Regions from separate parts of the Paenibacillus sp. F024 genome, predicted to be linked through region 2. Evidence: a T-box and tRNA genes for the amino acid it is inferred to sense, from the RefSeq annotation. Region 2 holds a T-box; the other holds one or more tRNA genes.
The links. The T-box of region 2 lies ahead of ACZYR9_RS04195 (valine--tRNA ligase). A T-box ahead of a tRNA ligase gene usually reads a tRNA of that ligase, here a tRNA-Val.
Positions count from the first base shown of each region.

Region 1: it encodes a tRNA-Val, which carries the amino acid that the T-box ahead of ACZYR9_RS04195 (valine--tRNA ligase) is inferred to sense. The anticodon was not compared.

Region 1 covers NZ_JBVASZ010000001.1:497,887-501,293, reverse strand. Annotated here, with positions in the region: gene ACZYR9_RS02530 (VOC family protein) at 83-478, shown strand; gene ACZYR9_RS02525 (hypothetical protein) at 692-895, shown strand; gene ACZYR9_RS02520 (DUF2905 domain-containing protein) at 937-1,158, opposite strand; gene ACZYR9_RS02515 (hypothetical protein) at 1,171-1,329, opposite strand; gene ACZYR9_RS02510 (DUF3973 domain-containing protein) at 1,732-1,896, opposite strand; tRNA gene ACZYR9_RS02505 (tRNA-Val) at 2,124-2,196, shown strand; gene ACZYR9_RS02500 (SDR family oxidoreductase) at 2,465-3,181, opposite strand; partial or broken gene ACZYR9_RS02495 (NlpC/P60 family protein) at 3,386-3,407, shown strand, end outside.
Region 2 covers NZ_JBVASZ010000002.1:73,136-76,542, forward strand. Annotated here, with positions in the region: gene ACZYR9_RS04185 (RluA family pseudouridine synthase) at 1-285, shown strand, start outside; gene ACZYR9_RS04190 (LysM peptidoglycan-binding domain-containing protein) at 389-1,486, shown strand; T-box leader at 1,649-1,903, shown strand; gene ACZYR9_RS04195 (valine--tRNA ligase) at 2,007-3,407, shown strand, end outside.

The sequences.
Region 1 (3,407 bases), on a different contig from region 2:
AATGCCCCAAGGCTCCAGCCCAATTTTGATTTATGATATAATACAATGGAATAGAGTGGATCGAGAAAGGAGTGTACGGGCAGTGGCACGAAAAAAAATAGAGCATGTAGGTGTGATGGTGAAGGACATCGATACATCGGTACGATTTTATAAAGAGGTAGTAGGATTGGAGCTGAAAGATACGCTCGATCATTCGAACGGTGTGATCAAGCTTGCTTTCCTCGGCTTCGGACAGGCAGATGAAACGGAGCTGGAGCTGATTCAAGGCTATAACGACGGACTACCGCAAGAAGGCAAGGTCCATCACATTGCATTCACAGTGGATGATATCGAAGGGGAATGGGCTCGTATTGGCAAGATGGACGTGAAGCTCATTGATCAAGAAATTACGACGCTGCCCAACGGCTCCAGGTATTTCTTCTTCTACGGACCGGATGGAGAATGGATCGAATTTTTTCAAACCACTCGGTCGAGCTGACGCATGAAGAACGGTAATTCTGCCGGTCAAGAGAGAGTCAATTGCTTTATGTGCAAGCATTTCTATGTAACATGGGACCCGAGCTTTCCCAGGGGCTGCCGACTTTATGGATTCAAGACGAGCGACCTGCCTTCGGCATTGGTAAAGCGGTCTTCAGGAAAGCCGTGCTTGGCTTATGAGAAAAAATAATTAGTGCTGCGGGTGATTGTGGTTATGCTGTTCAGCAAGAGTCAAAAAAAACTGATATTGGAAATTTTGCTTAAAGAAAGACGCCGGATGTTTTCCAAGCACAAGGGTGAACTACTCGATCAAACGATCGCTGACCTATCGCAGATGGTACGCAATGAAAACATCAACATTACGGAACCGAAGGATATCTCCATCGATTGGAGTTCAAGGAGAGGGAAGCGGAAATAGCATGTCTTTATGAAAAAACAAGGCATCCGTTGCAGGATGCCTTATTTTGTAAACCAGCGGATCAAAGCCATACCGAGCGATAAGACGACACTAATCACAATACATGTTACAATCGGGAAATAAAATTTTACATTCTCCTTCTCCACGACAATGTCGCCGGGAAGCCGCCCGAGATTCAGAAATTTTCCGCCCACGGACCACAGAAGTCCGATGACGATCATGGCCACTCCGCCCCAGATTAAAAGCTTGGGAATCGAATCCATATCTGCCGCTCCTTAAGTTGTAATCAGCTTCAACTGCACCGCTTGTTCTTCTGTTAAGATGAATTCCTCATTAGGCAAGAAATCCTCATCCTTATCTCTGCCGAAAAGCTTGAGCAGTTCAATCCATACTCCCTTTTCCATTGCTTCGGATGCAGAAATCATAATTTTCATAGGAATCGCCTCCTATAAACGGTATAAGCTTATTTTACACTAAAAGGGATGGTGAAAAACACCTTCTTTTGCATACGGAACATTCGTTAGACTTCTGTCGTCTAATGTGTAGAAGCCGGATAGCGATTCAAGAGATGAGGTGACAAAAAAGACATATGGGTAAAGTGTTCCTGTTTTTACTGCCCTTGCTATGGTTAGGGATGTTCGATGTAAATGGGTCGTTGGCTTGCGCATGTGCAGGTGAGGATCCGCAGAGAACCCTTGCCGACTGGTTATATGTATCTACAGGTATTGTATTGTTCGCGGGGATCATTTTCTTAACTATTGTATTGACCTTGCGTATATGGAGGGCTAACAGAAAAAAAGACGGGAAGACTCCCGTCAACGAATGACATGTCGGGTTTAGGCAGTTGCTGTTTTTTGCAGTTCTTTCGGTATGGCAGCAGCTTTGCATATTCCGGCGCTATACATCGTAGAATTTATATAATGGAAGCCGGTCTTAAAAATAACTTCATTCTTCGTTGATAAGGGAGGATGCACTTTATTACAAGCAATGCAATAGTACATAATGGACCTCCTTTCGAGCCCGTGTGACAATTATAGACATATTATATGCCCAAAAATGTGTTAAAAGACACATTTTTTCTAAATAATTTCTAAAGTTTTTTTTAGAATTCGAAAATGATGAATGAAGAGGCAAGTATGGGGTAGGTGAAGCGTTCTTTTTGAATAAAATTCTTGACTTTTATTATGGAGATTGGTATTATAATTACCATAAAAGTTAATACGATCATGACTTGTTAGCTCAGCTGGGAGAGCACCATCTTGACAGGGTGGGGGTCAGTGGTTCGAGCCCACTACAGGTCATACCGAAAAGTCCTTGTGTAGCAAGGGCTTTTTTTTCTTTTTATCTGCCGTTTTGACACATGCTTTCATCGTGATTTTGATTCGTAGCATTTTGCTGAGCTCATGCGCTGCTTCCTCTAGCATATTAGGGAACGGATGCGAAGCCAGAGTGCCCGGCGCCAAAGAATGGATTGATCAAATCAAAGCCAAGTTTGCCAAATAAAAATGAAAAGAAGGACCGCTTACCTTGAACGTATAGGCTGGCGGCCCTTCTGCTATATGCTATAAGCTACACTAGGTGGCCTCCCCCGTCGATCAGAACGACAGTACCTGTCGTAAAGCCGTTTTTCGCCAAGTAGACGTAGGACTGGGCGATGTCTTCGGGCTGTGCGATACGCCCAACGGGCAATTGCCTTCCAATGGCCGAGAACATGGACTGACGCTGCTCTTCCGGCATTCCGGCGTAGATCGGGGTATCCACAATACCTGGTGAAACCACGTTTACCCTGATGGGAGCCAAGTCTACCGCAAGTCCGCGCACCAAGCCTTCGACCGCCGAGTTGATTGCTGCTAAGGTTGAGGCGCCTTGCGGAGGCCGTCTTCCGTATAACCCGGAGGTGAGCGTGATGGAGCCGCCGGGATTCAAGTAAGGGATCGCCGCTCTGGCGGTCATATATTGTCCCCAGAACTTGCTGTCGAACGCTTCTTTTGCAGCGGATACGGGCAGGTCTTTAAAAGGACCCATCGCGGCTTCTCCCGCAGTGATGGCCAGGTGGTCGAAATGCCCAACCTTGCTGAAAAATTCGGCGGTCTTCTCATCGCTGCGAAAATCGAGCTCATATGCTTCGATACCGCCCCCTAGTGCTTGTTTCGCCTCGGTAAGCTTGGCAGCCGACCGGCTGGCGATAATCACCTGAGCGGATTCGTCAAGAAATGCTTTTGCTGTGGACAAGCCAATACCGGAAGTGCCTCCGACAACGACTACACGGATTCCTTTTAATGACAACGCGATAACCCCCTTAGCCCATTTAGTTCTAGTTTAACCAAATACTAGTGTAAAATAAAGTGGGCGGGCAAAAAAGAATGAAGGCCTTGTTTGCCTAGCCAGTTCAGCAGGTTAGTAAGGATTGTGTTATAATGGATGCCGGTATGTTAAGTATGCAAGCCCTTACTATCTCAAGCCGCAGGACCTTACGAAAGTACGCATACGTTCGACTGCTCTTCCTTCGTAC
Region 2 (3,407 bases):
GCGGCAGTGACCCGATATGAGGTCTTGGAAATCTTAGAACATTCTTCACTCGTACGGTTAAGGCTGGAGACAGGCAGAACGCACCAAATCCGCGTTCATATGAGTCATATGGGACAGCCTCTGCTTGGAGACCTCCTTTACGGCGGACACGCGGCCGGAATGGCCAGACAAGCGCTGCACGGAGAGCAGCTGATGTTTCCGGATCCGCTCACGGGGGAAGTTGTGCAGGTGCGCGCGCCTTGGCCCGAAGACTTTGCCGCCCTTTACGGGCAATTGAAAAAATAGTAGTCATGCTCCTCCCGCGGCAGCCATATAAATTGTAAAGACCAATGCGCTGACGAACTTTCTTTTTTATGGAAAGGTGCAATATGGAAGGGAGGATATTACATTGACGAATCAGCATAACGGGGTTAGGTTTGATATTTATGAGCGTGTGCATTTAGCCGAGGGCGTGCTGGGCATCAAGGAGCTGGAAGGAGTAGAGCTCACTCCCCACATTCAGGTGCTTCATCAAGGAGAACAAGCCGTGCTTCGCGGTAATTTATTATTGACAGGGACATACGTTGATGAGCAGGATCGGCCGGACCAGACGCTGCAGCATCTTATTCCGGTCGAGATTACTCTGCCGATGAATCGTGTACAGCGTATGGAGGACATCGCTGTTGAAATCGAAAATTTCGACGTGGATCTGCTGTCTGCCCGCAGCATGAATGTGACGGGAGTACTATCGCTTGGAGGCATCGAGATTGTTTCGAGCTCCGAATCCGAGCTTTGGAGGGATTCTGAAGAAGAGGTCGTGTTTGTGCACGAGGTATCGGAGCAGCGTACCGAATTACAGGAAGCATCGCCGGCAGTCCTTGATGCCGAAACAGAGGCCATCCCTCAAAGAGAACAAGCTCCGGCTTCAGAGGTGCAGCGGGAGGGGGAAGAGCTGCCTATCCGGATCGAACCGAGATCCGAATACATTGAACCGGTGAAGGAAGAAAAGACGGAGGCGGTATCTAAAGTGCCGGAGGCCGTCAAGAAGGAAGAGAAGCCGGAAGCTCCGAACGTCGTGAAGCAGGCAGAACCGGCTGTTGAAGCAGAAACCGAAACCGATGAAAAAAAAGATATGAAAGTCGCTTTAGGCAGCAAAAAAGCGCCTGAAGCAGCCGAAGCCCCGGCAGAGCCGATATACAAGTCATTCGGACTGGCGTCACTCATGAATTTCGGTTCCAAAAAATCGGAATCGAGGCCGCAGGAGGACGGTCAGCCTTCGCAGCCGGAGCCGTCGTCATCTGAAAAGGTGCAGTGGAAAAACCTGCTGCTTCAAAGCAATCGGGAACAGCAGCAATTCAAGAAGCTCCGGATGTGCATCGTGCAAAAGGAAGAAACACTTGAAACGATTGCCAAGCGCTATAATTTGAATCCGAGGGAAATCGCGCTCTACAACCGGCTTGGAGAAAGCGAACTAACGGAAGGTCAAATTGTCTACATACCGAAATGATGTCGGAAGAGCGTAAAAAAATCCCCGAACAGGCTAAGCAGGCTTGATCGGGGATTTTTTTGGATATACTAGTCTTATAGCCGTCTCAAAATAGGCAGGGTAAAACGGGTTCTTGTATTGACTCTCACCTGATGATTGTTTATCATAGAACGCATAGATGCAGTAATAACGTTGAAAGGGAATAGTAGACAGTGAACCCTTCAGAGAGCGGAGCCGGCAAGACGCTGGAAGGTTCCGCAGGACGTACCTGTCGAAGTCGCCCCGGAGTTGCCGAATTGAAAGCGAACCCTAGATTCGGCCGGTTACAGCCGTTACCTGTTTGAGCGCCGTATTTTGACCGGAGGGAACTCCGTGAGAATTAAGCATAAGTACGGAATAAAGGTGGTACCACGGAAGCGAGAACCTTTCGTCCTTTGCGGCGAAAGGTTTTTTGATGTGTTGCGGTGATGCGTTCATGCGAGGGCGTCCCCGCGGCATATATCCCTACTGAATTCGAATGCAGATGGAGGTTTTGCTGGCTATGGAAGAAACGAAGCAATCAGCGGCGCCGGATACGTCGATGCCGACAACTTACGATCCGAAGGAAGCCGAGAAAAAATGGTATGAATATTGGCTGGAGGGCGGTTATTTTCAAGCGGGTCAGAACAAAGACGGGAAGCCTTATACGATCGTCATACCGCCGCCGAATGTAACGGGCATGCTGCACATCGGTCACGCGCTTGATTTTACGCTGCAGGACATTATGATTCGGACCAAGCGGATGCAGGGCTACGACGCGCTGTGGCTTCCGGGCTCCGACCACGCGGGCATTGCTACCCAAACGAAGGTGGAGCAGAAGCTTCGTGAGGAGGGCGTGACACGCTACGATCTCGGACGGGAGAAATTCCTGGAGAAAGTATGGGAATGGAAGGAGCACTACGCCGGTACGATCCGCGAGCAGTGGGCCAAGATGGGCTTTTCGCTGGATTACTCCAGAGAACGGTTTACGCTGGATGCCGGATTGTCCAAGGCTGTGCGCGAGGTATTCGTGCGTCTCTATGAAAAAGGATTGATCTATCGCGGCAAATATATCATCAACTGGGATCCGGCCGCCCGTACGGCGCTTTCCGATATTGAGGTAGAGTACAAAGAAGTACAGGGCGCGCTCTACCATTTGAAATATCCTGTCAAAGACAGCGAAGAGTTTATCGTTGTGGCGACGACCCGTCCGGAAACCATGCTGGGTGATACCGCGGTTGCGGTGCATCCGGAGGATGAACGGTACAAGCATCTGATCGGAAAAACGCTTGTCCTGCCGATCATCGGGCGAGAAATCCCGATTGTCGGGGACGAGTATGTGGAAAAAGAGTTCGGAAGCGGCGCCGTCAAGATTACGCCGGCGCATGACCCTAATGATTTTGAGGTGGGCAAGCGCCACGATTTGCCGCAGGTGCTCGTGATGGACGAATCCGGTACGATGAACGCAAATGCGGGCAAATACCAGGGGCTTGACCGCTTTGACTGCCGCAAGCAAATCGTTGCCGATATGAAAGAGCTGGGCGTACTGATCAAAATCGAAGAGCATGTGCATCAGGTTGGGCACAGTGAACGCAGCGGCGCCGTCGTGGAGCCGTATTTGTCTACGCAGTGGTTTGTGAAAATGAAGCCGCTGGCCGATCGTGCGGTAGAAGCCCAAAAATCCGCACAAGGCGTCAATTTTGTTCCGGACCGGTTTGAAAAAATTTACTTGCACTGGATCGAGAATGTGCGTGACTGGTGCATTTCGCGCCAGCTTTGGTGGGGCCACCGGATTCCGGCCTGGCACTGCGGCGATTGCGGCGAGGTGGTGGTTTCCCGCGAGGATGCAACCGTGTGTCCGCACTGCGGCGGCACACACTTAAAGCAGGATGAGGACGTGCTGGATACTTGGTTCAGCTCCGCG